3 regions of the Paenibacillus sp. Mc5Re-14 genome follow, and region 1 is predicted to be linked to each of the others. Evidence: a T-box and tRNA genes for the amino acid it is inferred to sense, from the RefSeq annotation. Region 1 holds a T-box; the other regions hold tRNA genes.
What was found. The T-box of region 1 lies ahead of leuS (leucine--tRNA ligase). A T-box ahead of a tRNA ligase gene usually reads a tRNA of that ligase, here a tRNA-Leu.
Positions count from the first base shown of each region.

Region 2: it has a tRNA-Leu gene. The T-box ahead of leuS (leucine--tRNA ligase) is inferred to sense a tRNA for this amino acid. The anticodon was not compared.
Region 3: it has a tRNA-Leu gene. The T-box ahead of leuS (leucine--tRNA ligase) is inferred to sense a tRNA for this amino acid. The anticodon was not compared.

Region 1 covers NZ_CVPD01000001.1:4,395,713-4,406,309, reverse strand. The annotation lists gene comER (late competence protein ComER) at 1-287, shown strand, start outside; gene leuS (leucine--tRNA ligase) at 268-2,706, opposite strand; T-box leader at 2,768-3,025, opposite strand; gene BN1546_RS20215 (tautomerase family protein) at 3,205-3,594, shown strand; gene BN1546_RS20210 (class I SAM-dependent DNA methyltransferase) at 3,667-4,440, opposite strand; gene BN1546_RS20205 (CvfB family protein) at 4,444-5,352, opposite strand; gene rsfS (ribosome silencing factor) at 5,349-5,696, opposite strand; gene yqeK (bis(5'-nucleosyl)-tetraphosphatase (symmetrical) YqeK) at 5,693-6,289, opposite strand; partial or broken gene nadD (nicotinate-nucleotide adenylyltransferase) at 6,273-6,862, opposite strand; gene yhbY (ribosome assembly RNA-binding protein YhbY) at 6,880-7,176, opposite strand; gene aroE (shikimate dehydrogenase) at 7,245-8,114, opposite strand; gene yqeH (ribosome biogenesis GTPase YqeH) at 8,220-9,347, opposite strand; gene BN1546_RS20170 (YqeG family HAD IIIA-type phosphatase) at 9,340-9,870, opposite strand; gene BN1546_RS20165 (transglutaminase domain-containing protein) at 10,013-10,597, opposite strand, start outside.
Region 2 covers NZ_CVPD01000001.1:622,386-632,982, reverse strand. The annotation lists gene BN1546_RS02865 (WD40 repeat domain-containing protein) at 1-311, shown strand, start outside; gene BN1546_RS02860 (SMI1/KNR4 family protein) at 466-1,089, shown strand; gene htpG (molecular chaperone HtpG) at 1,271-3,151, shown strand; gene BN1546_RS02850 (bacteriocin immunity protein) at 3,309-3,569, shown strand; gene BN1546_RS02845 (saccharopine dehydrogenase family protein) at 3,884-5,083, shown strand; gene nspC (carboxynorspermidine decarboxylase) at 5,092-6,231, shown strand; gene BN1546_RS02835 (hypothetical protein) at 6,432-6,929, opposite strand; gene BN1546_RS02830 (hypothetical protein) at 7,223-7,738, shown strand; gene BN1546_RS02825 (GNAT family N-acetyltransferase) at 7,809-8,318, shown strand; gene BN1546_RS02820 (N-acetyltransferase) at 8,422-8,856, opposite strand; tRNA gene BN1546_RS02815 (tRNA-Leu) at 9,238-9,322, shown strand; gene BN1546_RS02810 (NAD(P)H-dependent oxidoreductase) at 9,415-9,945, opposite strand; gene BN1546_RS02805 (winged helix-turn-helix transcriptional regulator) at 10,143-10,499, shown strand.
Region 3 covers NZ_CVPD01000001.1:537,844-548,440, forward strand. The annotation lists gene BN1546_RS02350 (helix-turn-helix transcriptional regulator) at 1-809, shown strand, start outside; gene BN1546_RS02355 (DEAD/DEAH box helicase) at 945-2,837, shown strand; gene BN1546_RS02360 (YqhG family protein) at 2,840-3,790, shown strand; gene BN1546_RS02365 (hypothetical protein) at 4,049-5,110, shown strand; gene BN1546_RS02370 (YqzE family protein) at 5,214-5,405, opposite strand; gene BN1546_RS02375 (N-acetylmuramoyl-L-alanine amidase) at 5,694-6,437, shown strand; gene BN1546_RS02380 (divergent polysaccharide deacetylase family protein) at 6,412-7,347, opposite strand; gene msrA (peptide-methionine (S)-S-oxide reductase MsrA) at 7,476-7,988, opposite strand; tRNA gene BN1546_RS02390 (tRNA-Leu) at 8,202-8,286, opposite strand; gene BN1546_RS02395 (YhjD family protein) at 8,509-9,045, shown strand; gene BN1546_RS02400 (carboxymuconolactone decarboxylase family protein) at 9,187-9,516, opposite strand; gene BN1546_RS02405 (hypothetical protein) at 9,633-9,854, opposite strand; gene BN1546_RS02410 (hypothetical protein) at 9,994-10,338, opposite strand; gene BN1546_RS02415 (xanthine phosphoribosyltransferase) at 10,440-10,597, opposite strand, start outside.

The sequences.
Region 1 (10,597 bases):
CAGTTCAAGCTACGGGTATAGACCGTACAGAACTATGCGCATTGGCCGGTGAAATGATCATCGGTACTGGAAAGCTGCTCACGGAAGGCGGAATGACACCAGCCGAGTTACAAGCAAGAGTAGCGGTTCCCGGAGGGATCACCGCCGAAGCTCTCGCATTGTTGGACATCAGCCTGCATAGTGTCTTCCCTGAGCTAATACGGGCGACGCACAACAAGTATGAAGAGGACATGCAAAAGATAGATGTCTCCTTCGGCCTAAAGCCGATTAACCGGCAACAATATTAACCAGCTTACCAGGAACAGCAATTACCTTGCGAACCGTTTTACCAGCCAGTGCTTCCTGGACGCTGTCCAGCGACAAAGCAAAGGCTTCCATCGCTTTGGCATCAAGATCTTTGGCAATCGTTGCACGCTGTACAATTTTACCATTCATCTGGATGACAATTTCCACTTCAGCGTCCACCGTCCATGCTTCATCATAGGCAGGCCAAGCCGCGTACGTAATGCTCTCGTTGTGTCCCAGCAGCTGCCATAGTTCCTCGGCCAGATGCGGTGCAAGCGGAGACAGCATTTGCACGAAGTTTTCCATCGCTGCACGCGGCAAAAGGTCTGCTTTGTATGCATCATTGGTGAAGATCATCAGCTGGCTGATTGCTGTATTGAAACGCAATGCGTCCAGGTCCTCGGTTACCTTTTTCAGTGTTTTATGCCAGGTGCGTTTGAACTCGTCACTACCGCCGTCATTTTTAATTTTTTCGTTCAGGCTACCATCCTCGGAAACAAACAGGCGCCATACGCGGGACAGAAAACGATGCGCTCCCTCAACGCCATTCTCATTCCATGGCTTGGTCGCTTCCAGCGGCCCCATAAACATCTCATAAATACGCAGCGTATCGGCGCCAAACGTATTTACAATATCGTCAGGATTGATGACATTACCGCGTGATTTACTCATTTTTTCATTGTTGTTGCCCAAAATCATACCCTGGTTGACCAGCTTATAGAAAGGCTCTTTAGTTTCCACTACGCCGATATCATACAGTACCTTGTGCCAGAAACGGGCATACAGCAAGTGAAGAACCGCATGTTCCGCTCCGCCAATATACAGATCAACAGGCATCCATTCGCGCTGTTTCTCTTTGGATACAAGCTCTTTATCATTTTTCGGATCAATAAAGCGCAGGTAGTACCAGCAGCTTCCTGCCCATTGCGGCATCGTATTTGTCTCGCGACGTGCTTTCATACCTGTCTCAGGATCAACAATTTCTACCCAATCTGTCGCATTCGCCAGCGGGGATTCACCTGTACCTGAAGGCTTAATATTGTCCATCTCTGGCAGTACGAGCGGCAGTTGATCCTCAGGAACCGTTTTGATCGTTCCGTCTTCTAGATGAATTACTGGAATCGGCTCGCCCCAATAGCGTTGTCGGCTGAACAGCCAGTCACGCAGACGATAGGTTACTTTGCCCTGTCCTTTACCCTCAGCTTCGAGCCATTCGATCATTTTCGGAATAGCTTCCTCATTGGTAAGTCCATTCAGCAGGCCTGAATTGACATGCGGGCCATCCTCGGTGTATGGCTCTTTGTCCACGTCTCCACCTTGAACGACCTCAGTAATTTTCAATCCGAACTTCTTAGCAAATTCCCAGTCACGTGTATCATGACCCGGTACTGCCATAATTGCACCTGTTCCGTAGCCTGCCAGTACATAGTCAGCAATCCAGATTGGCAGCTTTTCGCCGTTCACCGGATTCACTGCATAAGCTCCTGTGAATACGCCTGTTTTATCTTTGGCCAGATCCGTACGCTCCAGGTCGCTTTTCCGAGCAGCTTGTTCACGATACTGTTGTACAGCGTCCTTTTGCTCAGGTGTAGTAATCATATCCACCAATTCCTGCTCAGGGGCCAGCACACAGTAGCTTGCACCGAACAGCGTATCCGGACGGGTTGTAAATACTGTGAGTTGCTCGTCATAGCCTTCAATTGGGAAATGAACCTCTGCCCCGGTAGACTTACCAATCCAGTTCCGCTGCATATCCTTAATACTCTCGGACCAGTCCAGCTCCTCCAAATCATCCAGCAAACGATCCGCGTATTCCGTAATTTTCAGCATCCATTGACGCATTGGTTTGCGGATAACCGGATGACCGCCACGCTCGCTCTTACCGTCAATTACTTCTTCATTCGCCAGTACTGTTCCCAGTGCTGGACACCAGTTTACAGGCACTTCAGCTACATAAGCGAGACCGCGCTTATACAGCTGGATGAAGATCCACTGTGTCCATTTGTAATAATCAGGATCAGTTGTGCTGATTTCACGGTCCCAGTCATATGAAAAGCCAAGTGATTTGATTTGACGGCGGAAGTTGTTTACGTTCTTTACCGTAATTTCGCGTGGGTGCTCACCTGTATCCAAAGCATGCTGCTCGGCAGGCAGACCAAAGGCGTCCCAACCCATCGGATGCAGCACGTTGTAGCCACGCATTCTTTTATAACGTGAAACAATATCTGTAGCTGTGTATCCCTCCGGATGGCCTACATGCAGACCAGCTCCAGACGGGTACGGAAACATATCCAAAGCATAAAACTTCGGTTTGCCCGGCTCTTCCCCAGTGCGGAACGTCTTGTTCTCATCCCAATATTTTTGCCATTTTGGTTCAATACTTTGCGGTTGATAGCCGTGCTTCGGCTGTGTGTCTGTCATTGTCTTTTCCTCCTCAAACGGTATGCAACAAAAAAACCTCTGCATCCCGTAGCGTGTCAGCGCTAGGGACGAGAGGTTATATTCCCGTGGTACCACCCTAGTTAGCAGAAAGCGTTCTTCGCATTCTACTCCCTTTGCACCTGATAACGGAGGTGATCCGATGCGTGTTAATAACAGGATGCTAACACCTATATAGTGCTTTCCTGCGTTGGACGCATATCTCCGAGGTGAGTTCGCTTTGCACTGTCAACCGGCTTGCACCACCCGCCGGCTCTCTACATGTCCAGTCAAAACTACTATTCCTCATCAGCGATTGTTTAACCGTTAATAATGGCACTATTATATTGAAAACCGCGAAAAAAGTCAAATAAAGACTACATTTGATACTAAACCCCATCTTCATACTAGTTGTCCATGACACATGAATACGAATGTTTTATAATAACTCCAAGTTACAATGATTCAAGTTGAGATGAGATAAGAAAGGTGAGCTGAGACATGGCACAGATTAAAATTTTCGGGATCAAAGAAAAGCTAAATCCGATCAAAAAGCAACTTTCAGAGGTAATTCACTCTACCGTGGTGGATGCGTTCAACTATCCTCCAAACAAGAGGTTTCATCGTTTCTTCCCTATGAATCATGAAGACTTTATATATGCCGATGGTCGCTCCGAGGCGTACACCATTATTGAGATCAGTATCTTTGAAGGCAGAACGACAGAAGCTAAGAAGCAACTCATCAACCTGTTATTTCAAAGAATTAACGAACTTTTGGGGATTTCTCCACAGGATCTTGAGATTACGATATTTGAAACCCCGAAACAGAATTGGGGAATTCGGGGTGTACCGGGTGATGAACTTCAGCTGAACTATAAAGTGAATATATGAGTGCAAAAAGACGCCCTTCATGACTTCATGAAAAGCGTCTTTCTTTTTCTATATTAGGCCAATGATTCCTGGCTATTTTACAGCGACATAAAAAAGTCTCGCCGCGTCATCTTCTGCTTCTACCCATTCAAAATCTGCATATACCTTCACATCACGAAAACCCGCTTTGGACAATTCTGCCTTCATCCAGTCTGGATCATAAGCACGCTGTACATGAATTTCCTCAAAACGCTGGTACAGATCGCGTCCTTCATGTTCTGCTTTGGCAAAGATACTGAGATGATGCTCAATTTCACAACGTGGAGTGTCCAATACGCATGTCCAGATATACGAGATAGAGCGTTCATCCAGTACGAATGGTTGTTCTTCATCATAACGCAAAAAAGTCTGGGGGTGATGTACATCAAACAGAAAGGTTCCACCAGGCTTCAGACCAGCATACGTTCTGCGGAAAGTAGAAATGATATCTTCTTCCTCAAGTAAATAATTCAGGCAATCGCAAAAAGAAATGACAGAATCCACGGGCTCCGGTAAAATCCATTCTCGCATATCCTGCTGTATCCAGCGAACGCTTCCCTCACGAAACAATCGCTGTCCTTGAGGAGTGGTTTCCATTTTGCGACGGGCTACTGCCAGCATGTCAGAGGATAAATCGATGCCAGCCACCTCGAAGCCCGAGTTAACCAGTGGAATCGTAATTGAGCCCGTTCCGCAGCCCAGCTCTGCCACTGTATGTGGCATACCGTATCGATCCCAAGCCTGCCGTGCAAAGCGCAACCAGTCCGGGTACGGCATGTCCTGCATTAGCTCATCATACACATAGGCAAACTTGCGGTAAGAAGCCATCTTTTATTCCCCATTCCCGTCCTTCGGTTTAGGCATTGTCTCCACCAGGTAGGTCCAGTTTTCTTTTTGTGTAACCAGTCCTTCCTTCATCAGCTTGCCCATCGCACGCTTGAAGGCGGATTTACTGATACCAAACCGTTGTTTGATAATATCCGGCGGCGTTGCGTCAGAATATGGCATGCCGCCACCCGGACGTTCCTTCAGAAATGCAATTAACCGATCCGCATCCTCATCACGGCCTACTTCCTTGCGTGGCGACATCGCCAGATTGACCCGACCATCTTCGCGAACAAGCGTGACCCGTACCTTAACCTCCTCGCCCAAGCGAAGCATGCGGTTACGTTCCGAGGAATGAATCATCCCTATTGCACCAAATCCAAGCACACCCCCGTCCACCAGGACGAATGTGCCCATCTGAAGCGGCTTGTACACCGTCGCCTGCACCCATGTATTAAGCCACGAACTAGGAGCATGGAAGCACAATGGAGCCAGTTCCTGCTCCCCTGCCAGCTTAGCTCGCAGTCTGCCTTGTTTGTCATGCTCCATAATGGCATACACGTAGTCACCCACACGAGGATGCAGATCCCGGTTTTCTGGCAACTCACGAATCGGCAGCAAAAGTTGACGACCCAGTCCCATCTCCAGAAAACATCCCAAACGCGGATGCACATCGGCCACCTCGAGCTTTGCCATTTCTCCCAAAGACAAGAACGGTTTTTTCATAGTTGCAGCCAAACGGTCCTCTGTATCGTGGAAGATAAATACCTCCAGCCGTTCACCCACCTCGATTTCACGAGTCAGCTCCGTATAATGCAGCAGCACATCCTGCTCGCCGACGGTAAGGAAGTAGCCGAAAGGCGATACTTCACGATCCACCATAATGGTGACATAAGTACCAGCGATCAAACTCATACCATCTCCACAACCTTAGCATCCGACCAGAGTCGTTCAATGTTGTAATATTCGCGTTCGTCGCGATGGAAGACATGCACTACAACATCTCCCAAATCCATTAGAACCCAGCGAGCGGAATCCATTCCTTCGATTCCTTTGATGGCTACACCTTCATCATGAGCGCGTTTGCGAATTTCGGTTACAATCGCCTGTACTTGTGTATCCGAATTACCGTGACAGATTACAAAATAATCCGCGACTAGCGATACTCCACGCAAATCCAATGCGACAATATTCATTGCCTTTTTATCATTAGCGGCCTCAACCGCCGTTTGCATTAATTTCTCATTCGTTAGGGTCATTCATGAACCTCCGTTTTTTTCTGTTTTAGCTGTTGAATCAAGTCATTGCGCGACAAGACCGTCAGCGGAAAAATAACCTTTTGCTTTTCCAGCAACAATGAAATTGTAGAGTCAAATCCAGCAATAAGGCCCTGCTCCAAACTTTTCTTTGCCTGTTTACGGATATGTTCAACCCCAGGGAAATCCCGCCCTGGTTCGATGTAATCAGCCAAACACACGACTTTGTCCAGCAGGCTCATACCTACACGTCCTGATGTATGCCAGCGGATTGCGTTCCTTATTTCCGGATCATCCACTCCGTAATCTCTTGCTGCAACGCAGTACCCTACCTCTGAATGCCAGAGCTGCTTGTCATGCTCCAATAGCTCCTGATCACATTCAGGATAGTTACGAATCACTTCTTCCATCTGTTGAACAGGCCAATATTTCGCCACATCATGCAAAATAGCCGCCAGTTCCGCCTTATCCGGGTCTGCTCCATAACGTTTTGCAAGCTCCACAGAGGTATGCATAACACCCAGCGTGTGTTTCCAGCGTTTTTCAGGCATCTGACCAGATACGGCTTCCATTAGCTGCTCACGGCTGTACTTCATACAAACCGCCCCTTGTAATATAGTCATGTACACGATCAGGCACAAGATAACGAATGGTACGGCCTTCTGCAGCACGCTCCCGTATATCCGTCGAAGAAATGTCCACCACTGGCATATCTGCCAGCAGTACCTTGTCCTGCAAATAATGTGGCAACTCATCCAACGCAAGCTGGAAGCCTGGTCGCCGCACCCCAATAAAACAAATCCGCTGCGCCAATTCCTCAATTCCCTGCCAATGAGGCAAGTAGTTCACCATATCCGCACCAATAATAAAATAAAAATCTACAGCAGGATGCAGCTCCTGAAGCTTCTTGATCGTGTCAATGGTATAGGATACCCCCCGCGAAGCACTTCAATATCCAGCACTTCAAAAGCAGGATGACCCGCCACCGCTTCACTTGTCATCTCCAGACGCTCCTTGCCGCTTGCCCCCGCTTGATGCTTGTGCGGAGGAATATGAGAAGGCATAAACCATACTTGATCCAGCTCATAGGCATCTCTTGCCGCTTCTCCAGCCAGCAGATGTCCAATATGAATCGGGTCAAATGTACCACCCATAATACCGATTTTCATAATTTTCTCCCCGCGTATTATCCTCTAGGCAACTCGATTTGCTTATGATCACGAGATTCCTTGTACAAAATAATGGTGCTTCCAATAAGCTGTACAAGCTCGGAACCCGTCTCTGCTGCCAGTTCTTCCGCAATTTCATGTTTGTCGTCCAAACAGTTGTTCAAAATTTGTACTTTCATCAGCTCACGCTTTTCAATCGCATCATTGATGTGACGCATAAGATGCTCATTCGTACCGTTTTTACCTACTTGAAAAACCGGGTCCAAATGATGCGCCATAGAGCGCAGATATCTTTTTTGTTTACCTGTTAACATGTATATTTAACCCCTTCGTCGCCACATATGCAATGCGGCATTTCCATAATTTTAATGTATAATCCGACTTACGACAGGCTTCTCAGCACAGCCGCTCTCATTTGGTCTACTGCAGGGGCCACCCCCGTAAAATACTCAAAAGCCACTGCCCCTTGGTACACAAACATGCCCAAACCTCCATGTACAGTGCAGCCACGCTGTTCACGGCTTTCGCGTAAAAGTCTCGTTTCCAGCGGGTTATAGATCAAATCACTCACAATGATTCCTTCCGGAATCAGACTCGTTTCCACTGGAAGCTCATCAGATAAAGGAGACATTCCCACCGAGGTTGTATTAATCAACACATCCACTGTCGTGAGCACATTCCTAGCTTCCTCGTTGGAATAGCCCATTACTGGAATTGCTTCTGTCGTCCACTCCAATGCCAGTTGTTCAGCTTTGTCACGTGTTCGGTTCAGAATAATGACCGATTCAGGTTGCTCCTCCAACAGGGCATGAATCACGCCCCGAGCAGCCCCACCGGCTCCTAAAACAGCAATTCTTGCACCCTTTAACTCGACAGAAGTCTCTTCTTTGAGGGAACGCACGTAGCCAATTCCGTCCGTATTATAGCCCTTGAGCCGCCCATTGTCATTCACTATCGTATTGACAGCGCCAATGAGCCTGGCCCCTTCATCAATCTCATCCAGATATTTCATAATCTCAACCTTATGGGGAATCGTCACATTGACTCCGCGGAAATGCAAAGCACGAATCCCCTTCACGGCATCCTCCAGCTGATCCGGTGTGACATGAAGAGGTACAAAATCTCCATCAACCCCCGCTGCCTGTAAAGCTATTTTATGCATAAGGGGCGATTTGGAGTGCTTGATCGGATCACCCAATACGCCCAATAGTACAAGATCTCGTTCGATCGCTCCAGACTCCCCGCTGCTCATCGTTGTTCTCCCCCATATTACAAAATATTAGGCCGCTCAAATACATGAATGGCGGCAGGAACCAGGTTGTGTTCCTTGCCGCCCTATCACTTGGTTACAGCATTGTTAAATCAACGCAGGCCGCAAAAGCACACGGACTCCCCGAGGAGCATGAACCGCTACCAGAGCTCCGTTCTCGCTATTTACCCTAATCCATCCCAAACCGGATATATAGATGTCCGATGGAGATTTGCGTGGAACACGGAACTCATGTCTGGTCCATTCCGGCATCTCTGCCAATTGATCGCGTGTTGGCGGAGACAATAACTCCCCGGCATGATCAGCGAACAACTGATCAGCTCGCTCCAGCTTCGTACGATGTATTTTAAGACCACCGTTAATGTAGCAGGTAAATGATTGGTGCTGACCATCTACAAAATCAAATCGGGCCATACCGCCGAAAAACAATGTTTGTCCGGCATCAAGCTGATATGCAGCAGGCTTCAGCGGCTTGTCCGGCATAATTGCGCTCAAGTCCTGGCGGGAGACGATTTCACTGAACCGCCAAGGGTACACAATACCCGGAGTATCAATAATGTGCTTGCCGTCGTCGAGCGGAATATTCACCATATCGAGTGTAGTTCCTGGGTAACGGGATGTTGTGAGTTCCTGCTCCATATCGCTGTAATCACGAATCAAGCGGTTAATGAGCGTGGATTTACCCACATTTGTGGCTCCGACCACATATACATCGCGGTTACCACGCAGTTCAGATACCACATCCAGCAGACGGTCAAAGCCCTGATTTTTTTTAGCTGAGCACAGTACGATTTCTTCCGTGCGTAGCCCTTGCTCCTTCGCTTGCTTTTGTACCCAGTTACGTACCTTGTTCCAGTTTGTCACCTTAGGCAACAAATCGGTCTTATTAACTGCCAGTACAACCGGATTCGAGCCTACAAAACGCTGTAGACCGGAAATCAAGCTACCTTCAAAGTCAAAAATATCTACAATGTGGATGACGAGCGCATCCTTGTCCCCAATCTGACTAAGCAGCTTCAAAAATTCATCTTGATCTACCGTCACCGAAGACGTTTCATTATAGTTTTTGATCCGGAAGCAACGCTGACAGATGACTGGTTCGCGAGTTAATAATTTTTCCGGAATATATCCCGGAAGGTCCGGGCCAGTGGTCTGCATGACGATACCGCAACCACTACATTTGACGGCAGTTCCGCCGTCAGGTCTTTCAGTCATTCTTCTTTTCCTCCTCAAGCCATAAGCCTTTCTTACGTAACCTTGTGAGCGCGATTCGCTCCAACCGTCGATTAAATCGGGTCATGACTCCTTCATCATGAATGGATATAGGTAGTACCAGAACGGTATGCAATCCCATTCGGTTGCCTCCCAACACGTCCGTCAACATTTGATCCCCGACCATAATAGTCTCTTCCGGAGTAAGCCCCATCATACGAATGGCTCTACGAAAGGACGAGTTGGATGGCTTCCGGGCGGCATGTATAAATTCAATGTCCAAAGGCGTAGCAAACACGGATACACGGTCCATATTGTTATTAGACACGATGACAAGCTTAAAACCCGCCTGTTTGACCTTTTCAAACCAGGCCACCAGCTCGGGAGTTGCGTTCGGCGCTTTTGCACCAACCAGCGTGTTATCTAGATCCGTAATAATGCCGCGATATCCTTGAGCATACAAGCCTTCAAGATCAATATCAAAGACGGTATTCACCCGTAATTTGGGCATCAGCATTTCAAACAACGTCGGTCACCTCAGTTTCATACGACAAACTATACCATATTACTATGGCTTAGTAAAAAGCTATCCGCAACAAACGGACAGCTTTTTACTAAACATATTGATTAAGATTAAAAATTGCGGCATCAAACCCAGTAAAAACAGACTAGCCTTCATCCTTCTGATCAGGCTTTGCTCTTCGTCCAGCCCATCGTTTCATCCAGGGTCCCTTCTGCAATAGGGAGGCTTGCTGGCGAACACTACGCCAATCCTCCGCGGTTACCGACGAAGGACTATAACGCGCTTGTTCAAAGCGTCCTAGCAACTGATGTAAAATCGCAGCGCGTTCCGGTGCTTCTTGTGACCATCTATCGACTGATTCCCTCAGTGTCTCATGGCTGGCACGGACAAAGCCTTTCCTTCGCATGTACCGTAACCAGTGTTCAGTTTCGACGACCACCTTTTCATCCGGGGTCAGCGGCTTACCTGTCCGTAAACGCAGCAGGTAAAAGTGAATGTCTGCCCGATTACGCCAGATGATATAAGCTACCCACAGCAGAAGAATGGCAACAGCAGAGCCTATGATTACAGGATGAATCTTAAATCCTTCCCCTGGATCCATCTGCGGGGCCTGCTCAGGCTGCTCTGGTTCTGGCTGATCTTTGACCTCTGGGGCGTCTGGAGTGTTTGAATCCTCCTGCTCCGTAAGCAACGGCATATCAAAGCCAGGCGTAGCTTCTACAGGAACCCA
Region 2 (10,597 bases), 3.8 Mb from region 1:
TAAATGAAGAAATGCGAGTATACGCTGCAGTAGCGCTGACACAAGGATCTATTCTAGGTGATGCCTACGGCTATCTCCGTCTTATTGATAGAGAGGGGCGTGAACTTTGGCGCTATTTTGTCGGCAGTACGATATCCGGGCTGGCAGTTACACCTGATGAAGGCATGCTGGCGGTTGGGACGTATGGCGGTATGCTTCATTTGATTGATTTGCAGAGTGGCTCAAAGGATGAATATAGCATTGGCACTGCTCCAATTCACGAGACAGAGCGTTGGTTGCTCTGGCGTAGTTATGAGCCATTGCGCTGGTAATACTAATATTCCGCAAATGGTGAAAAAAGCAAGTTCTGATAAGCTGAACATAAAAAGAGTAGTGGATAAATTGCAATGCTATTTTCATATAAAGACGCATGAGGCATACACCTATGGTGCAAAATGGGAATAAAAAGGAAAGAGGTGTGAGAACATGGACAAGAAAGCGGATATTCGCACATCCATGAAGGAGTTATTTGCACAGATGAATGAAGCCTTTTTTATGGATGTGGAAGAAAATGTACCGTTCGAAATGCGTGATGGGAACGTCGATGAGGAGGGATGGATCAAGTGGAAACCTATTCCTTCACAGATTACAGAACAGGAAGTTCGGGATATGGAAGAAAAATACCATTTTGAATTGCCGCCTCTGCTGAGGAATTTTATCATGTCCTACCATTATGTATCTTTACAATTCGATAATGAATCTATTCCGGGAGTATACTGGAGCGATTGTACGTTTGTAGAGTTTCCACGTCTGCCGATAGGTCATGGCTTAAAGGCATTTTATGATTTGATCGATCAATGGTCACCTTTGCTGTCAGCAGGCTATATTCCATTTGCAATTGCAGAAGACAATCAGGGTCCTGTGTGTTTAAATGCAGGCAGCAGACATAAGGACGGGGATTATCCTATTGTATGGTTCTTTCATGAGGATCTAAGGCATTTGGATGAGGATGAGCTACGGATCAGGAGTAATCTGCTTCCTCATGTGCAGGGGCTGTTTCCATCCACTGTCGAACTGTTTAACGTTATGTTTAAGCAGATCAGACACTAGCGATTTCCTGAAATGTAATTTTACTGTGCAGGTTAAGCAAGATATTGACATAAAAAATGAGGAATGTTATAAAAAAGGTAGGCTAGCACTCGAATGGTGGGAGTGCTAACAAAGTTGAATCGTTTGCATAGCTCTTATCCGCTGGCCTTACATAGGTTTATATTTGAAAGGAGATATCCGAATGGAGAAAAAACAGTTTCAGGCTGAGTCCAAGCGTCTGCTCGAAATGATGATTAACTCGATTTACACTCAAAAGGAAATTTTCCTAAGAGAGCTGATCTCCAACGCAAGTGATGCGATTGACAAAATTTATTACAAAGCACTGACAGACGATCAATTGGTCTTTGACAAAGAAAATTATTATATTAAAGTAATTGCCGATAAGGATCATAGAACGCTAACGCTGCGTGATACCGGGATTGGGATGACCAAGGAAGAACTGGAAAATAATCTGGGCGTCATTGCTAAAAGTGGTTCATTGGCATTCAAAAATGAAAATGAGTCCAAGGATGGTCATGACATCATCGGTCAATTCGGCGTTGGCTTCTATTCAGCTTTCATGGTAGCAGATGTAGTTACAGTAACTACCAAGGCTTTGGGAAGCGATACGGCTTATAAATGGGAATCAACAGGTGCTGACGGTTATACCATTGAGGCGGCTGAGAAGGACGAGGTCGGAACCGAGATTGTACTGAAAATCAATGAAAACACCGAGGATGAGTCCTACGACGAATATTTGGACGAGTACCGTTTAAAAGCGCTTATTAAAAAATACTCCGACTTTATCCGCTACCCGATTAAAATGGATGTTACAGGCAAGCGTCTGAAAGAAGGAAGCGACAACGAGTTTGAGGATTACAAAGAAGAACAGCGTATTAACAGCATGGTGCCCATCTGGAGAAAAAATAAAAGCGAGCTAACCGACGAGGATTATCAAAACTTCTACGCGGAAAAACGCTATGGCTACGACAAGCCGCTCCAGCATATCCATGTCAGCGCGGACGGCGCGGTAGTGTACCAAGCTATTCTGTTTATTCCTGAGAACATACCGTTTGATTTTTACTCCAAGGAATATGAAAAAGGGCTGGAGTTGTATGCCAACGGTGTACTGATCATGGAAAAATCTCCTGACCTGCTGCCGGATTATTTTAGCTTTGTGAAAGGTATGGTTGACTCTGAAAGCCTGTCACTCAACATTTCGAGAGAAATGCTGCAGCATGACCGTCAGTTGAAGCTGATTGCCAAAAATATCGAAAGTAAAATTAAAGGCCAGCTATTGACACTACTCAAAAATGATCGGGAGAAATATGATCAATTCTACAAATCATTTGGCAGACAATTGAAATTTGGTGTCTACAACGATTACGGCAGACATAAAGAAACCCTTCAAGATCTGCTTATGTTCTACTCTTCTACAGAGAAAAAACAGGTTACTTTGGACGAATATGTATCTCGTATGCCAGAGGATCAAAAGTATATTTATTATGCTTCCGGGGAGTCCAACGAGCGTATTGAAAAGCTGCCGCAGACCGAATTAGTGGCCGATAAAGGCTATGAAATTTTGTATTTCACTGATGATATTGATGAGTTCGCTATTAAAATGCTCTTAAGCTATAAAGAGAAAGAATTCAAATCCGTATCGAGTGGCGATCTGGGGATTGAATCTGACGAAAATGAGAAAGAAACTGAAGCGGAACAAAACGACAACAAGGAGTTGTTCGAGTACATGAAGGGCTTGCTGGAAGGCAAAGTATCCAGTGTAAAAGCCTCCAAACGCTTGAAAACACATCCAGTATGTCTGTCCGCAGACGGCGAAGTGACTATTGAGATGGAGAAAATTTTGAACGCCATGCCGAATAACGCTGATGTCAAAGCGAATAAAGTGCTGGAAATCAACGTGAACCATGCGGTGTTCAACTCTTTGAAAGAAGCCTTTGCCGAGGATAAGGAGAAGGTAAACCTCTATACGGCATTACTGTATAATCAAGCTTTGCTGATCGAGGGCTTGCCGCTGCAAGATCCGGTTGAATTCACGAACGATATTTGCAAAATCATGGTTTAATATGCTTTATTACGACATAGAGCCGTTCCCGTACCGGGGGCGGCTTTATTTATTATGACACTTCTTAAAGCTCCATAATAGGTCGTATAGTGCTTACACTAGAAGTGTAAGGCTACAACACTATGTTGACTATATCCATACCTAGGAGGGCGATTGTATGAGTCTGGACCGAAACCCATTGAAACTCCAAAAGTTAAACCGAAGTGAGCTTATACAGTTGGTGGACAAAATTATCAGAGGCGAGGGAACGGAGGAGGAACTTGACAGCATGCTGACTGAAGTCATGCAAAATACACCTCATCCGGGGATTAGTAATTTGATTTATTGGGATGACCGTGATTTGAGTGCGGCAGAGATTGTAGATGAAGCATTAGCCTATCAGCCCATTATTTTACCACCCCATGAATCTTCTTCATAGGACGCGGAGGGGTGGTCTTTTGTTCAAAAATAAGATAATATGATTTCTTTAAGACATGAGCATTATATTCAAGAAAACTTCCATTAAAGGTGTGTTGGATTCCTTGTAATGTATGGGGAAATGTTTGCTTTTGGCTCGCTTCACAAAGAATTTATGCATAATTTTGGGATTTGTAAAGTTTTTGTGACATGCTCCTGTGAATTTTGACACAGCAAATTGTCGTTTTTCTTGATTATTTGGTGGGATGTCTTTATAATCATTTTGTTTGCAAGAATGAATAGCGATTAGCGTATGGAATAAGGAGGTTATTTATTTTGGGAAAAGCATTGATTATTGGCGCCGGTGGCGTGGCCAGCGTTGTGGTGCATAAATGTTGCCAAAACCCAGATGTATTTGAAGAAATTTGTATCGCAAGCAGAACTGTTGAGAAATGCGATGCGCTTAAAGAGAAGCTGGGTGGAGGTCGTACGAAGATCCAAACGGCTCAGCTTGATGCTGACAACACCGACATGGTCATTGACTTGATTCGAAGCTTTCAACCGGATGTAGTTATCAATGTGGCTCTCCCTTATCAGGATTTGACGATAATGGATGCTTGCCTTGAGACAGGTGTTCATTACGTTGATACGGCGAACTATGAACCGCCGGATACGCCGAAGTTTGAATACAGCTGGCAATGGGCCTACAAAGAAAGATTCGAAAAAGCAGGAATTACAGCTCTGCTGGGCAGCGGTTTTGATCCAGGCGTGACTGGAGTATTTACGGCATATGCTCAAAAGCACTATTTTGATGAAATTCATACGATTGATATTGTGGATGCAAATGCAGGGGACCACGGATATCCTTTTGCAACTAACTTTAATCCGGAAATCAATATTCGTGAAATTACAGCGAAAGGCCGTTACTTTGAAAACGGAGAATGGATTGAAACTGAGCCACTTTCTGAGAAAAAAGTATACGACCTGCCTGAAATTGGACCGAAAAATATATATCTTTTGTATCATGAGGAACTGGAATCTCTTGCAGTGAATATTAAAGGCGTGAAAAAAATCCGCTTCTGGATGACGTTCTCGGACAATTATCTGAATCATTTGAACGTACTTCAAAACGTAGGCATGACTTCGATCGAGCCTATTGATTATGAAGGACAACAAATCATTCCACTGCAATTCCTGAAAGCTATTTTGCCGGACCCGGCTTCTCTGGGACCAAGAACAAAAGGCAAAACAAACATTGGCTGCATCATCCAAGGCGTGAAAGATGGAAAGCCAAAAACCTATTATGTTTACAACGTTTGTGATCATGAGGAATGTTATGCAGAGGTTGGCTCCCAAGCCATTTCTTATACAACAGGTGTTCCTGCCATGATCGGTGCAATGCTTATCATCAAAGGTCTCTGGAAAAAGCCAGGCGTTTACAACGTTGAGGAATTCGATCCAGATCCATTCATGGAAGCACTAAATAAACACGGATTGCCATGGCAAGAGAACTTTTCGCCAACGTTGCTTGATTGAGGTCTGCGATGAATATTGATATTACCGGACTCCCATCACCTTGTTATCTTGTTGACGAAAGACTTCTTGTCAAAAACCTTGAGGTTTTGAATTCCGTACAAGAGCGGACAGGTTGCAGTATTCTGCTTGCTCTTAAGGGATTTTCGATGTTTTCGACCTTTCCTCTGGTTGGCAAATACTTAAAAGGCGTAACCTCCAGTTCGTTGTTCGAGGCAAGACTCGGTCGCGAAAAAATGGACAAGGAGGTTCACGTATACGCACCAGCTTATGTTGACAGTGAATTTGATGAGCTATTGGAGTATGTTGACCATATTGTCTTCAACTCCTTTGATCAACTGAACCGCTTCAAAAGCAGAGTGCAAGGCGTAACTTCCAAAAAAATCGATATCGGCATTCGAGTGAATCCGGAATATTCGGAAATCGAAACGCCGCTGTATGATCCTTGCTATAACAACTCCAGAATGGGTGTGACTCTGGCTAACTTTAGACCTGAGGATCTGGATGGCGTGGACGGTATTCATTTTCATACGATGTGTGAACAGAATTCTGATACGCTGGAGCGAACTATTAAAGTCGTGGATGAGAAATTCGGGCCATACATTAAGCAAATGAAATGGCTCAATTTTGGCGGCGGTCACCATATTACCAGAGAAGACTATGATCTGGACACACTGGTACGCTGTATCCAATATTTTCAGGATAAATACGGTGTGCAAGTTTATCTTGAGCCAGGCGAAGCTATCGCTCTGAACACCGGATATCTGGTTGCAACCGTATTGGATACGATGAAAAACGGAATGGACATTGCCATTCTGGATACTTCGGCTGAATGTCATATGCCTGATGTGCTGGCTATGCCTTACCGCCCGAATATCATTGGTGCTGGCAAGCCTGGTGAGTATGCACATACTTACAGACTTGGAGGACTTACGTGCTTGGCTGGAGATGTGATTGGTGACTATTCCTTTAAAGAGCCATTGAAGCCGGGAGACAAGCTTGTATTCTGCGACATGGCCCATTACACGATGGTCAAAAACCATATGTTCAACGGAGTCAACCTGCCAGCCATCGCCAGCTACAACGATGAAGAGGGCATCAAGGTAATCCGTCAGTTCTCCTACGAGGACTTTAGCTCGCGTTTGTCGTAAGGAAAAGGCAAAATTAAATGAACTGAGTTTAACGAAGGAATGACTCAACTACAAAAGCCTCGCCCTTTTAAAAAAGGGTGAGGCTTTTTGATGTAGTTAGGATTTTTTAGTCTTTATATGTGTCTGTTGCTTGTATCCAATACGACAACAGGCATTAAAGAACGATACACAACTTGAAAAGTTACATAAATTTAATTAGTCTACCTTACAGCTTCAGAAGAGACTTTATAGTCAAATATATGTCCTCCAGGTTGAATTCCTGGAAAAACCTCGACGGCTAGGTAGTATTCTTTACCTTTTTCAAGTTCTACTTCTAAAGAATATTGGCTATCTCTTGAACGTTTCATTTTACGACCAGTATTATCGTAAACAGTCATTTGCAACCAGGAATCAGAATATCTGTCTCCCTGAATTGTAAAATGGACTTTTTGCGATTCAAAAGCCTTAATTCTATATACATCGTAGGCTTCCCAGACTCCAGGCACACCCTCGGCACCAAGTCTTCCGATAACAGCGTCACCTATAAAATAGTAGTTAGCCTGTTCAAAACTATCATTTGGTTCCTGTTCATGATATTCAAGTACAGAGGAAGGAGTTAAGCCGTTTGTAGCGGATGCTGCTTCTTGAGCAGATGCAACAGCGGTGGATGTGCTTAATAGAAGTGCAAGACCTAGTGTGGAAAAAACTGCCTTTTTCATTTAATCATCTCTTCCCTTCTTTTATTTTGGGATTTATATAATATACTTACTAATCCCATTCATTATTATATAGTATATTCCAGTAAATTGGAATAAAAATGTAACAATAAACAAAAATATATATTTTTTTGTCACAATTATGAGTTTTTACAAATTTATTCACTAATTTTCAATTAAGAGTTAGCCAACTTACTGTATACTATAGAATTCCGTCTTAATATGCTTTCGTGAAAAGGGGCATCCTTTAGGAGTAACACAAGCTATGTTATACTCCATAATTGGAGGTGAGAAAAATGTTCGACCCGACCGTTTTTGATAATTTAAAAGTGGCTATGGAAAATGCGGTTTATGATCTGGATAATCTGGATTCACGTATTAACATTACACAGCGAATCGATAGATTGGAAATGTCGGTAATGTCGCGTGAATTTGGCGTACAGTTCAGTCTGAGAGAACAGCCGGGTGTGACGGCAGAACTTCAACTAAAAATGGATTTAAACAACCTGGCTGCAGAAATTTTGGAAATGGAAGATCAAACTCCGGGATGTAGCTTATTGCTGTATTTTGATATGAAGATTCGAGATATTGAGGCACAATGCAGCCGGATTGAAAAAATACTGGCCGAAATTTGGAAGCCTGAACTTCGACCAGTACAGACGCTAAGTCAGATTTACGGAGAGAAGACATCTACATACCATAATAGGATTGAACTCCGATTTTCCAGGCAAATTAACGAAGATCAGATGGAGGATATTTCAGAGTTGTTGGAACATATGTTGCTGACGCTTACGGAATTAAACAAGATCTAAACATCCCTCTTCCTCTTAATAAAGACAGCCTGTCATTTGGGGAATTTAGAGGTAAAGGAGCTGGAGATATATGATAAATGAACACGATTTTCCTGAAATATATGCGATTATGGAGTCTTCTTTTCCAGCATCAGAATGTAGGACGTTTGAGGCTCAAAAGGCTTTGCTAAAACATCCTAGCTATCGCATTATGACTGAAAAGAATGAGCAGGGGAACATAGTGGCTTTCTTGGTAGGTTGGGAATTCGGACATTTTCGATTTGTAGAGCATATTGCGGTAGATTCCCGTATACGAGGCGGCGGATTAGGCAAAAAGCTTATGAGGAAATTTGTCTCACAGTCTGACCAACCGGTAGTGCTGGAGGTTGAGCCGCCAGTGGATGAATGGTCACGGAGAAGAATCGGCTTTTACGAACGATTAGGGTTTCATCTGAACGATTTTGAATATGTACAGCCCCCTTTAAGAGAAGGACAGGCAGATCTGCGGCTTCAGATTATGAGCTATCCAGGTGCGTTGGCTGAATCGGCGTTTGCTCCGTTTAAAGAGATTTTATATACCGAGGTTTATGGGCTTAAATAAGAGACTAGACAGTTAGTAGATAAAATTAAAAGGCTCTGCTTGTGCCGTATGGATACGGGAGCGGAGCCTTTGTTCTAAAAAGTTAAAGGGTGCTTCATTATTATTAATGTTTAGTCCATATCATCACAAATTCCTTCTCCTCAGTTTCGGCATCCACAGATTCCGCTTGAATGGTAAATCCATTTTTAGTATAAAAGTTAAATGCTTTCGTGTTGGACTGATACACCTTTAATTGAATTTCGTCATGCTGCTTCTTAACCCAATCTAATAGTAGCTTGCCATAGCCTTTTCTTTGAGAATCAACACGTATAAACAGAGCAGCCAAGTATCCATCCAACATGGAAACGAAGCCGCCAATCGTATGATCATCCTGTATGATAACGTAGTTTTGAGCGAGGGGAAGGTACTTGTTCTCCATCTCGGCAGCTTGAGATTTCCAATACTGTGGAGCAATAAAATGATGGGCTTCTACAGAAGCATCCAGCCAGATGGCTACCAGTTCTTTCAACTCTTCTACTTTCGCAGATCTAATTGACATTGTAACGCCTCTTTTCACATTATGTAATCTTATCTATACTAAGTATGATACTGAAATAAAAAAGACCGTCCGTAGACGGCCTTTCTACCCGTGGCGCTTAATTAAAGCCTTGATCCGTATCCCGCGCCTCCGTCAACTCTGTAAATTAGAGAATAACGGACCGGGTAAGGGATACGCTCAACATGTGATTATTGATGTTGACGCACCTCCTTTCCTGATGCGTTCATCTTACCATATCTGGTTGGTGATATCCAGTGGTTTTATTATATTTGCTAGTATTATTCATAGAAAATATAATATAAAAATGGCTTGCTTTTAAATTCTATGCAAGATATAATCTTAATTACGGTGATTAAAAAAGTTGCCATCAATACATAGTATGCGGTCGTGGCGGAATTGGCAGACGCGCACGGTTCAGGTCCGTGTGGGCTAACCCCCCGTGGAGGTTCGAGTCCTCTCGACCGCATTATACCTAACCATTACAGGTTCTTGGATTGGCTGGATGCCACCAAGAGCCTGTTTTTATATGGTTAAGATGCGTGTTGTAAAACAGCCATTTTATTTATACTGGAATATATATTTAATATAGTCCTTTGCGCTTTGGTTAATGTCTTCATCACTTGCTTGAAACGAGGCTCCAAAGACAGCGAAATAGGGTAATGTCGTGGCGCCAACATGTACTGCGCTTGCTTTGAAAGGTGCTATAACTTCATCTACCGTAAAGGTAACGGAACCAGTAGATAAGTAGTTTTCTTTTTTATCACCAATCGACATGGCGATCCCTAGCTTCTTTCCTTTTAACTTATCACCTTTTGAACCATAAGCCCATCCATGCGTAAAAACATCATCAAACCACTTTTTTAACAGAGGAGGGTAACTGTACCAATATAAAGGAAATTGAAATATGATATTGTTGTGTGCTTCAAGTAACTTTTGTTCTTTCAAAACATCAATATTCCAGTTTGGATACTCTTTATAAATTTCATGAATTGTAATTTCATTGGTATATTGAAGCAATTCTTGTTTCCATCTTTGATTTACTCTGGAATCTTCAATATTCGGATGTGCTAAAATCACGAGAGTCTTCATCATAAATCACCTTTCTTACATAGCATCATTTGCTTTTTGGGGATACGTCTTATTATTCTGTACGCTATAAAAAAAGTAAATACACACAATAAAGTAATATAGTTACTTGAAAGTGTGCATGGTACTTAGAGTAAAGATATGTGATTATAGAATTAATTGGATCAACTTAGTTATTTTAGCGGTGAAAAGGTGGTCGTATGAAACAATATAATTTAGGCATAGAAGCAACACTTGAGATCATCGGAGGTAAGTGGAAATCCTTAATCATATGTTTATTAATGGCTGGTAGAAAGAGGACAAGTGAATTACAGCGTAGTATTCCAGGCGTTTCTCAAAAGGTTCTTATACAGCAGCTTCGTGAACTTGAGAAGGATGGCATCGTTGGCAGACATGTGTATAATCAAATGCCTCCAAAAGTGGAGTATTATATAACGGAATATGGTATAACAGCAAATGAAATAATTGATTTAATGTGTACCTGGGGAAGAGCGAATATCAAAAAAAGACAACAGCAAGGAGAAGATGTGATGTTGCTAGAGAATGAGTCAAAATGAATAGTGGAGTGAAAGAGCGCTGGAGACTATGATGTTTACGGCGATTTTCTTTTTTTATAGAGTCGGTGGTTCGGGGATGTCTGTTGTCGAGTATATGA
Region 3 (10,597 bases), 3.9 Mb from region 1:
CTGTTTTTCTGAAAACAAAAAGGGCCCGCCTACACCCGCATATGGTTGGTCTTCCCCCAGGGTCACGTCGCAGAACACCAGGTTTACGTAGAGAAGAAGTCGCTCAGCTAGCAGGTGTCAGTACAACCTGGTATACCTGGCTGGAGCAGGGTCGGGATATTAAAGTATCCGCCTCCGTGTTGGATGCTATTGCTGCTGCCTTGCAGTTGAACACGGATGAGCGTAAATATTTGTACGATTTAGCGCTGGAAGCCGGGTCTCATAACCTTCCTGCTCCTGCAGAGCAGGCGATCATATCTCCATCTCTGCAAAAGATCGTACAAGAGTTGCACTACTGTCCTGCTATTATTTCAGATCGGCGCTGCCATATTGTCGGCTGGAACGAAGCTGCCGCTCATGTTTTTATGGATTTTGCCGAGCTACCACATGAGCAACGCAATATGATCGAACTGCTATTTACCAAAAAGGAGTTTAAAAGTCTGGCCGTGAATTGGGAACACTTTGTAAAGGGGTTTCTTGCTATATTCCGCGCTTATTACGGGCAATACGTAACAGACCCCTGGTATGCTCAATTTATACAAAACATGAGTCAGGCCTACCCAGAGTTTAACGAGCTTTGGAATCAGAGTGAGGTAAGCTCCGCTCCCGAAGTGCTCATTGAATTTCGTCATGCCAAGGCTGGCAAAATGTTATTTGACCTGACTTCCCTTCAGGTACAAGGCAGTGTCGATCTCCGTTGCAGCATTTACACCCCTAATGGGCAAACTTCTACGGAAAGTAAACTCCAAAAGTTAATGGAAGGCAACTAAAGGATTTCATCCCTCCTGTTATGAAGATATCTTTTTCCGTCCATACTACATCTACGATCTGTGCAAAATAGATGCCATATATGTGACAGAGCCGATAGCTTCAACTGTGCTACTACCAGGAGGGAGGGAATCATCATGAAAGCCAAACCGACAAGTTCCCAGCACACACAAAACCAAGCACCATTGCCTGTTCCGGTACAATTTGACCGCAGCTGGCAGGACGAGCTGGACCAACGCCTGCACAAGGGAGGCCCCTGGGGAGATTGGGATCTGTATCAGCTGGCCATCGAGGCGGAAAAGGCCAAGCTGGTGCCGAGCTTTGATGAACTTCAATGTCTTCAGCATTTGCAAGACCTCACTCCTCTGCCCCATCAACTCGATACCGCTCGGAAGGTACTGTTTGAGATGTCTGGACGTGCCATTCTTGCCGATGAAGTCGGCCTAGGCAAAACAATTGAAGCTGGAATGATCCTTAAGGAATATCTGGTTCGCGGGCTGGCTTCCAAAGTGCTTATTCTTGTACCCGCTTCTTTGGTCCTGCAATGGGTGCGTGAGCTGAATAGCAAATTCGGCATTCCCGCAGTCGCCCAGAAAAAAGCGTATTCTTGGTCTTCCGAGGTCGTCGTAGCCTCTATGGATACGGCCAAAAGAGAGCCACATAGTAACATCCTGCTAGATACCGATTATGACCTGCTCATTATTGACGAGGCTCATAAGCTAAAGAATAAAAAAACATCCAACTACCAGTTCATTATGAAGTTGCGTAAGAAATATTGTTTGCTCCTGACAGCTACACCTGTACAGAACGATCTATCTGAGCTGTTTAATCTGATCACGTTACTCAAGCCCGGTCAATTGGGAAGACAAGGCGATTTTTCAGCAAACTTTGTTGTAGATAAACGTCTGCCCAAAAATGAAGATCAGCTCAAGGATGAGCTGTCTAAAGTCATGATCCGCAATCGTCGGGGAGAAGGGCCAGTTCAATTCACTAAACGAAATGTTTCCAACATTCACTTGGAGCTCTCGCCAGAAGAGCAAGCGCTGTACGATGGGGTGACCTCTTTTGTCAAAGAGCAATATCAAGCGAATGGCGGAAATTTAAGCAGCATGCTGTCTCTCGTTACCCTTCAACGTGAAGTGTGCAGTAGCCGGGACGCTGTGTTCGTCACGCTGGTCAATTTGTCCAAAAAGATGGCTCCAGACTCTCCTCTACGCGATCGTGTCTGGGACTTGGTCGCACACATTAAAGCGATCAAGGCCAATTCCAAAGCTGAAAAAGCGCTTGAGCTTATCCGGAAGATGAACGAAAAAGTGATTATTTTTACAGAATATCGGGCCACACAGGAGTATTTGCTAAACTATTTCCGTGATCGCGGACTGTCTGCTGTTCCTTACCGAGGGGGTATGAACCGAGGGCGCAAGGATTGGATGATGGATCTGTTCCGTGGTCGCATTCAGGTTATGATTGCCACTGAAGCAGGTGGTGAAGGTATTAACCTGCAATTTTGTCACCACATGATTAACTTCGATTTACCGTGGAACCCCATGCGCGTGGAACAGCGGATTGGACGGGTGCATCGACTTGGACAGAAGCATGATGTGAATATCTTCAACCTGTCCACTACCGGAACGATTGAGGAGCATATCCTGCACCTGCTGCATGAAAAGATTAATATGTTTGAAATGGTCATTGGCGGATTGGACGTTATTCTGGAAAAGTTCGAGAAAAAAGAATCCATTGAAAAAAGTTTATATAAAATCATGCTTGAGTCCAGCAGTGATGATGAAATTCGCAGAAAAATGCAAAAGTTAGGCCACTCGCTGGATTCCATCAAACAAGAAATAGAACAAATCCGCACAGACCCGTCAGTCACTCCAAATGTAGCAACCGATAAGTCAGCTGGAACAAAGCAGCCTAAGGGACGGCTAACAGGAGTAAGCTCAAGTGTCACCGAGGATTTGTTAGGCTTAGCAGGTGATGCATCTTCTCCAACCAAAGCTCGACGCAGTGTGAAAGGAGGTCGCTAGCGTTGACTATGAATGCACAGCAAGTCCAGCGTTTTGTCCACACCTATCTGGAAGCTACCGGGTGCAGCATCATTGAGAGGTCTCCCCACCATGTAACTGTCAAGCTTTCTCCAGAGGCAGATAAAGCCTTGACAAATCGTCCCTACTATTGGGGATACGTAGAGCGTACTGGCGTTCCAGCGCAGACGATGTCCTTCACATTCATCTTTGATGGGGAAGCCTATCGGACAGAACAGGAACGTTTAGCGGATCAGACGCCACCAGCTCCTGTAGCTGGCAACGCAGCACAAGATCAGGTCATGGGGCGTTACTTCGGTCATGTACCGACGTTACCGCAATTAGGGCCTGGTCGCATTATGCAGGAGGAGCTTCGATACGGAAGCCGTCGGCTGCATCAAATTTTTGAAGCCGCTCGGGATGGAGGAAAATATGTTTATTTGTTCGAGCAGCCGGATGCCCGTCAATTGTCTGCCCGTTCTCCTGTAGTCTATGAAGCTTGGCTCAGCGTCTGCTACAAGATTGAGTTTGCCTGCGATCTGAAGCGTGAGGAACTTCAGTGGCTAGGGATTTCACTCAAAAGCGGCACTATTGTAGCCAATTTTGGCGCTATGCTCGAAACTCGGCAGCTCAGCCCACTACTGGCAGGCAATATGCATGTACAGCCAGCACTGCTATCTGTCCCTGAGGCTTCCACCTCGCTTGAAAACTATCTCACCGAACAGCTCCGACAGCAAGATTATGGTTGGGCTGAGCAGGCGAAGGAACGATTGCGCGAGGAACTAGAGGTCATAGACCACTACTACGATGACCTAATCAAGGAACAGAAAGAGGAAGAGGATAAAAAAGAATCCGTATTAGAGCAGCATCAAGCCCGTCGTAAAGAAATGGTATGGCAATATGAGCCAAAGGTACTCGTATCCGCCATTAACTGCGGCATATTTCACCTGCGGTAACTGATATCTCACGCTCCTTCGCAGGTTGGTTGCAGACATGTCGTCAAGTTGTAACATCTTGCTTCAGCCTACATCAGTTTCTGCTGCTGCAAACACAAGCGTAGTCTAACCTGTCTCCTATGTATCGACAGCAAAAAGCGAACCTGGATACGACATTTGCGCCGACAGGGTGCAGCAGTCTTTTCATCGGACAGGCTGTATGCTAGTTAAAAAAGAATGCCTCCGTCGGCAAGTCATCCGACAGAAAGGTGGATTCCATTGAAGAAAAATCATTCCGGGCATTATAGCGTAGGTATGATCGCAGCTGTACTGATCGGCCTGTCCGCAGTCTGTCCGTTCGCTTCCATTCATGCGGCTCCCTCAGCCGTTCAAGAAAGCAATTTAAGCTCAGCACCCAACTACAACGAAAGCTCGTGGGTTCCTCCAATGGAATCCATGAGTCCTGCTACTCCTTCTGCCTCCCCGGGTGACGTTTCATCAAAGCTTCCTGCTCAGCAACAAGGGGTGCCTGAAGACGTGAAACGGACAGCAGCCGACACCGTACAATCCCTATCGTCGCAACCCCCTTTTGCTTCGTGGAAAGACGCCGAGCTCAGCTACCATCCGCTTGGACCTGGAACCCATAGCTGGCTTGTTCAAGTGAACCATGCAGGAGAATACATTGGCTACCTGATTATCGGATCTGACCCAGACGGCGCTTATCAACTCAATGAATACGGGAATGGTCCAGGCGGACCATATAGTATGGATATACTTCGCCAATCCCTCAAGTTGCTCACAGAAACCGAATTTTCTTCTATCGACAAGCTGCAAATTACACCTATGTATGAGGAACCACTTTTAGCCTATTGGCTGGTGCGTTCCTCTACGGGTAGCCAAATATGTATTGATGCTGTTACTGGCGATCCGCTACCTGTAGAAGTAGCAGATGGGGGCTGGAAACATAAGCTTCAGAACAACGCGATCTCTTCACCTACACCCTTTTCGAAAACGCAGGCACAAACAGTTACTATCTCGTCCGATCCTTTCAATCCCTATGATGATCTGGGTTGGCTTCAAGCTAAGCAAAAACTTTCCATTTATGACACAGGTCAATTTATGGACGCGCTAAGTAATTCACCACGTATGATTTTTTCTGCCACAAGTATCAATTTTGCCTTTGGGGGACCCTTATCCATTAGCGGGTTTCAAGCTTGGATATCTCCAGATCATCCGTCCGAACCCATTTTATATGCATTAACCTACCACGATGGACTTTCCCGATTTGTGCCACTAAAACAGCTGTTGCCTCATGGTCAATTTTACCGTTTGGAATCCTAGTAATTTCAGGAACAACAAAAATCATTCGAAATTATCCCCTATAACAACATAAAAAGAGACCTCAAATGGCATACCCCTGCCTCTTGTGGTCTCTTTGGCGTGTTTAACGTTGCTCTTTTCGCCCTCTGCGTGTGGATTTTATCCACATTTTCAGAGCGAGAGGCAACATGCCAAACCATTTGCTCACCCATGGCTCCTTGGCTTGTTTTTGGCTACGTCGAACCTCACGCGGCGTTTCCATATAACGTACAATCCGCTGTGTAATATACGTCACCAGTTCGTCACTCTTCGCCATCCTCCATGACCTCCTCCATCTGCACCTATCATTTCCAATCACTGTGCCTTGGAAATATCAAATTACACGTTAGGTTCAGATACCACTAGCTTGCACAGTTTTCAGCTACTCTAATCCCTGCGGAATAACTATGCATGGTTTCCCTTAAATGGAACATACTATCTTCAATATAACAGTTCCCCCAAGGTTTATTTTTATATTTGAAGGCAGCTACGCTGCTTAAGGTTTGATGTCTGTTATGCATAGTTTCCAGGTAAACAATCAATTCGTCCATTGGAGGAATAGAACGTGTTGAATAAAAAGTTAAACAAGATATGGCTGATCGGGCTGGGGTTCCTTTGTAGCGCTGTATTTGCCCCATTTGCTTATGCAACTACTCAGCCTGGCGAGAAAAGCACCGACACAAACAAGCATACAGAGACCCCGTTTAATCGCTCCTATCACGATTTTGCCAAGCCCGTGGTCCTGATAGATGTAGGTCATGGCGGTGTGGATGGTGGAACAAATCACAAAGGACTTCTGGAAAAAGATATCAATCTCGCCATTGCTCAAAAACTGTACTTGATCTTACGTTCCCAGAGTTACCCTGCTGTCTTGAATCGGGACAAGGACTACGCACTGAGTGATGATAACCGTTGGTTGCAGTCCAAATCCCGGCATCTTAAAGACCTCGCCCAACGTAAAAGCTTAACAGAACAACTGCCCACTGCTGTGGTTGTAAGCCTGCATGTCAATTGGGCCAAACGTGCCGAAAAACGTGGACCCATTGTACTGTATCAAGATGAAGGCAGCAGCTATATGTTAGCTGAGCAGATCCAGCGTTCATTAAACCGCTTATTTTGCATGAATAGACAAACCATGTACGGAAAACCCTTTTATCTTCTGAATAAAATTCAACATCCCGCTGTAATAGTGGAAACCGGATTTATCAGCAACGAGCAGGACAGAGCCCTACTTTCTGGGGATCGCGGCCAAAAAAGGATTGCTGAAGCTATTGCCGAAGGCATTATTGCCCATCTGACGGCGTGGTAGTATTCGTGGCTGGATCTCCTGTCCACCCCCATACATCACGCACCAGATCGCTAATGCCTACAAACTGAGCATGTTCTTTTAATTTAGGAACCGATGAATGAAGCCCTGAGGAAGTATACATGCCGGACACGCCAACATGTCCAATCGTTACACAGGTGTTGTGCTCTGCCAACCATTCAACCACTTTGCTAAGTTGCCGATTCACATGAGCGAGTGTATGAACATCATCCAAAAAAACATCATTTCGCACCGGTGGCATTCCCTTTTTAGCGGCAAGTTCAGGCACCACTGACCAATAATTAGTTCGGCTATCAACAAAAAATAGTCCATGTTCCTTACAAACATCCAGAACGATGGACATAATGCGCTTGTCTGAGGTGACCTTGGAGCCCATATGATTGTTCATTCCTATGGCATAAGGAACATCCTTGATAGCTGCGGTCACCTTGGCGCGTACTTCTTCATCCGTCATATTAGCCTTGATTGCTCCAGGTCCAAGCCATTCAGGCTTGCCCTGCTTGGGCTCCATTGGAAGATGGACGATAACATCATGACCACGCTTATGCGCTTCCATAGCGTCCTGTTTGGTTGTTGGCAGGAAGGGCATTACAGCAACGGTGATTTTGACAGGTAAATTTAAAATTTCCTTGGTACCTTTCATATTGTTTCCTAGATCATCAATAATGACAGCAACCCTCTTTTGCTGCTGGTTCTGTTGGTCTATTGCTTCGGCAACAGCAGTTTTACAGACCATAAATAACATACAGACTGAAATACAAAGCACTACGATGATTTGCATTCTAGATCTTGCATGGTGTACAAGCGCATAAGACGAATTCTTCCGGTTGCGTGATGCCTTTAAAGCCTTTTTTATTATATTTCTCATGTGCAGCTTCCGTCGTGTACTCATTTGCGGGTCAGCCTCCTTCTCTGTCCCTTCATTGTGTGAGTAAAACCGTTTAAATATGTATAAGGCAGATCTGAGATATAATCTCTGATCTGCCTTGAAGTGCGCATAATAACGTATATTAAAGCTGCTTACCAGTTTTTATCGATAAATTCATCACGACCGGATTGGGCTCTATCTTCCTTATAATGCTTCACATTCTTCTTGTGATAATCCTGATGATAATCCTCTGCCGGATAAAAAAATGCAGCCGGAAGAATCTCCGTTACAATTGGCTTATCAAAGCGTCCGCTTTGTGCCAACTGTTCCTTGGATTGTTGTGCAAGCTCTCGTTGCTGCTCCGTATGATAAAAAATTGCAGGCTTATATTGTGTGCCTCGGTCCTGAAACTGACCTTCTCCGTCGGTAGGATCTGTTTGCGGCCAATACAATTCAAGTAGCTTTTCATAAGGAAACAGCTCAGGATCAAACGTAATCTGCACCACCTCATAGTGCCCGGTTGTTCCTGTTTTAACCTGTTCGTAGGTCGGATCGGAAATCGTCCCTCCAGTATAGCCTGAGACAATACTATGAATGCCCGGCTGCTTCTCGAACGGAGTCACCATACACCAGAAGCATCCGCCTGCAAAAGTTGCTTTCTCCATCTTTCATCCAACCTTTCATTAGCTTCATCAACAAATGCGTTATCTTCTATCATATCTTAAAAATTAAACTTATAAAAGAATTGCTTCTGAACTTGAATAAAGTTCAAGCCCTCGTATTGGAATCATTGCTGGAAGTCTGCAATAATTCCGAAACATAAGAAAAGGTTTATAAAATTGCTACAAGAGCAATTCTATAAACCTTTTCTAAATGGATGCGGTCGAGAGGACTCGAACCTCCACGGGGGGTTAGCCCACACGGACCTGAACCGTGCGCGTCTGCCAATTCCGCCACGACCGCATATATATTTGTCGTCTATCTCGAAAGAATCAATCTTTCTTAGCGACAAGATAGATCATACCATGCTCAAATAAAGTTGTCAAATCTTTTATTTTTCTTTATTTCTTCTTGATAAAAAAGGAATAATACGATAATATAAGAACATAAGTTCTCAGGAACAAAAGTTCCTTTACTTCCATGACTATGAATTATCATCACATTTCCCTAAGGCGGTGAATGGTAATGATCTCTTCAGATACTACTCAGCATTCATGCTCTCTTGTGAAAAGTTATCTGCTCCTTACCTTTATTCAAAAAGTATTTGAGCGTGACAGCCTAATTCTTGAAGAAAGCGGCGTGCTGAAAACCCCTGATCTTTATGTCGAAATGGTTAACGCAGGAATAGATCGTACCGGAATCCTGCTATCTGAAATTAAACATGAATTTAAGAAGTATCACGTTCGTGTTCTAGACATACAACAAAACCACTCCGGCGTTCACGCCACCTATATATATAAAGGCGTCAAAGAGCAGTTCAGTATGCCTATGTCCGCATTCCGCAAAGAAATGTATGAACGAATGCGAGCTTATTTGGGGCTCCCTACCTCTATGCCTTATACGGCGTCTCTACCTTTGCCAGAGAAATATCGCCCCGAATTACCCAATAACTCAACCCCCAAACCCCTACGCGTTGTTGGGCAAAGTTGGATTGCATCCTCTTCTGCCTATAAGCATAAATCCCCTCGCCCTGCTGCTTTTGCTGCAAGCAAAAGAGCATAATCCCCGCACTACATGCAAAAAGAAGCTTCCGCAGGCACTAACTGTGCTCGGAAGCTTCTTTCCATAAACATCATTATCATTTGTTCAGATCAATCTATTTCCCCTATTTCGAGTATGAGTTATCTGTATGGATGATTCGTTTTAATGTAGCGCCTTCTGTACACGTGTAACCCCTTGACTTAGAGCATGTCCTCCACCAACTGCAGCAGCTACTGCAACGGCTTCCATAATCTCCTGATCACTGGCTCCTTTGGAACGCGCCTCATTCACATGATAAAACGTGCACACCTCATTGTTGGCAAATAAGCCAATTCCTAGCGCAATCAGTTGCTTGGTTTTTTCATCTAAACTGCCGGCTTGAAAGCATTCTCCGGTAAAGCGATGATAGGCATGAACTACCTCGGGCAACTTATCTTCCAAATGGCTGATTTGATCCTTGTATGCATGTACTTTTTCGTCCATAACCGTCATTAACACAGCACGCCCTCTCTGTTGAGTTTTGCTTCATTACTGTGTCCGGTTTAGAGTTTCTGTATGCCTAATGAAGCACCCAGTTTTTTTATCCAATCCCCATTAGAACTCGTTTCTTAATCCAGTTCTATCGGATTGTGACGCGGCTCGCTGAACGGCTGGTATGTATAGCTGCGATCCAACTTGACCACACGTCGATTCTGGCGGCGAATAAGCACCTGTTCATCATCCCATGCCAGTACAATACCAACCACATCATTGGACTCCAATCCATCGCGTACGACGCGTACCTTTTCACCAGAAAGTCGATAAGCATCCAATTCTTCGTCCATTATCATCCATGTCCCCTCCTTGTCCATTTTTTCAACACAACGGCCATAATTTTATATACATGAAAAAAGTTTAAAAAGAGACCTAAACGAATCATTTAGGTCTCTTCCGCTTACTACTTATATGGATTGCCAACAGAGCAACAAATTATCCCGACTGATTTACACTGTGATCATGTTCTTTTGTATCGTTCTTCTCGTACCAGAAGTCCAGCACTTGTGCAGACAACACTCGCTGTTCTACATACTCCACTTGGTGAGCAGTAAATTCTTCTTTCCAAGAGAAAGACAATTCTTCGCATAGGTTAACCAATGTCAACAACTCAGACCAGGCCACATAGCGTTTATACCAAAAAAACTGAGGATGTTCAATCATATAGGGATACAAATCGTCGAATTCCGTATGCTTACAATCCAAGGCGCGTTCAAAATGCACTTTAGCCGCTGCCAGTTTTTCCAGAAAAAACTGTTCGGTCAATTGTTCATTCCCCATGTTGCTGCCTCCTCTCCCAAACCTTATATATATTATAAGCGAAATTGATGCTCATGCAAAGGTTATTATTAGAAATAAGGATCCGGAGTTTCGAATTGTTACTATTCAGCAAACTCTATCTTACCGTCAGCCAACGACGAAATTTTAACCAATGATTCTACACGGATGCCCTGCTCACGGATGGTTCTCGCTCCAGCCTGAAACATTTTTTCAACCGCAACTCCGAATCCAATCAACTCCGCTCCAGAGCGTTGAATAA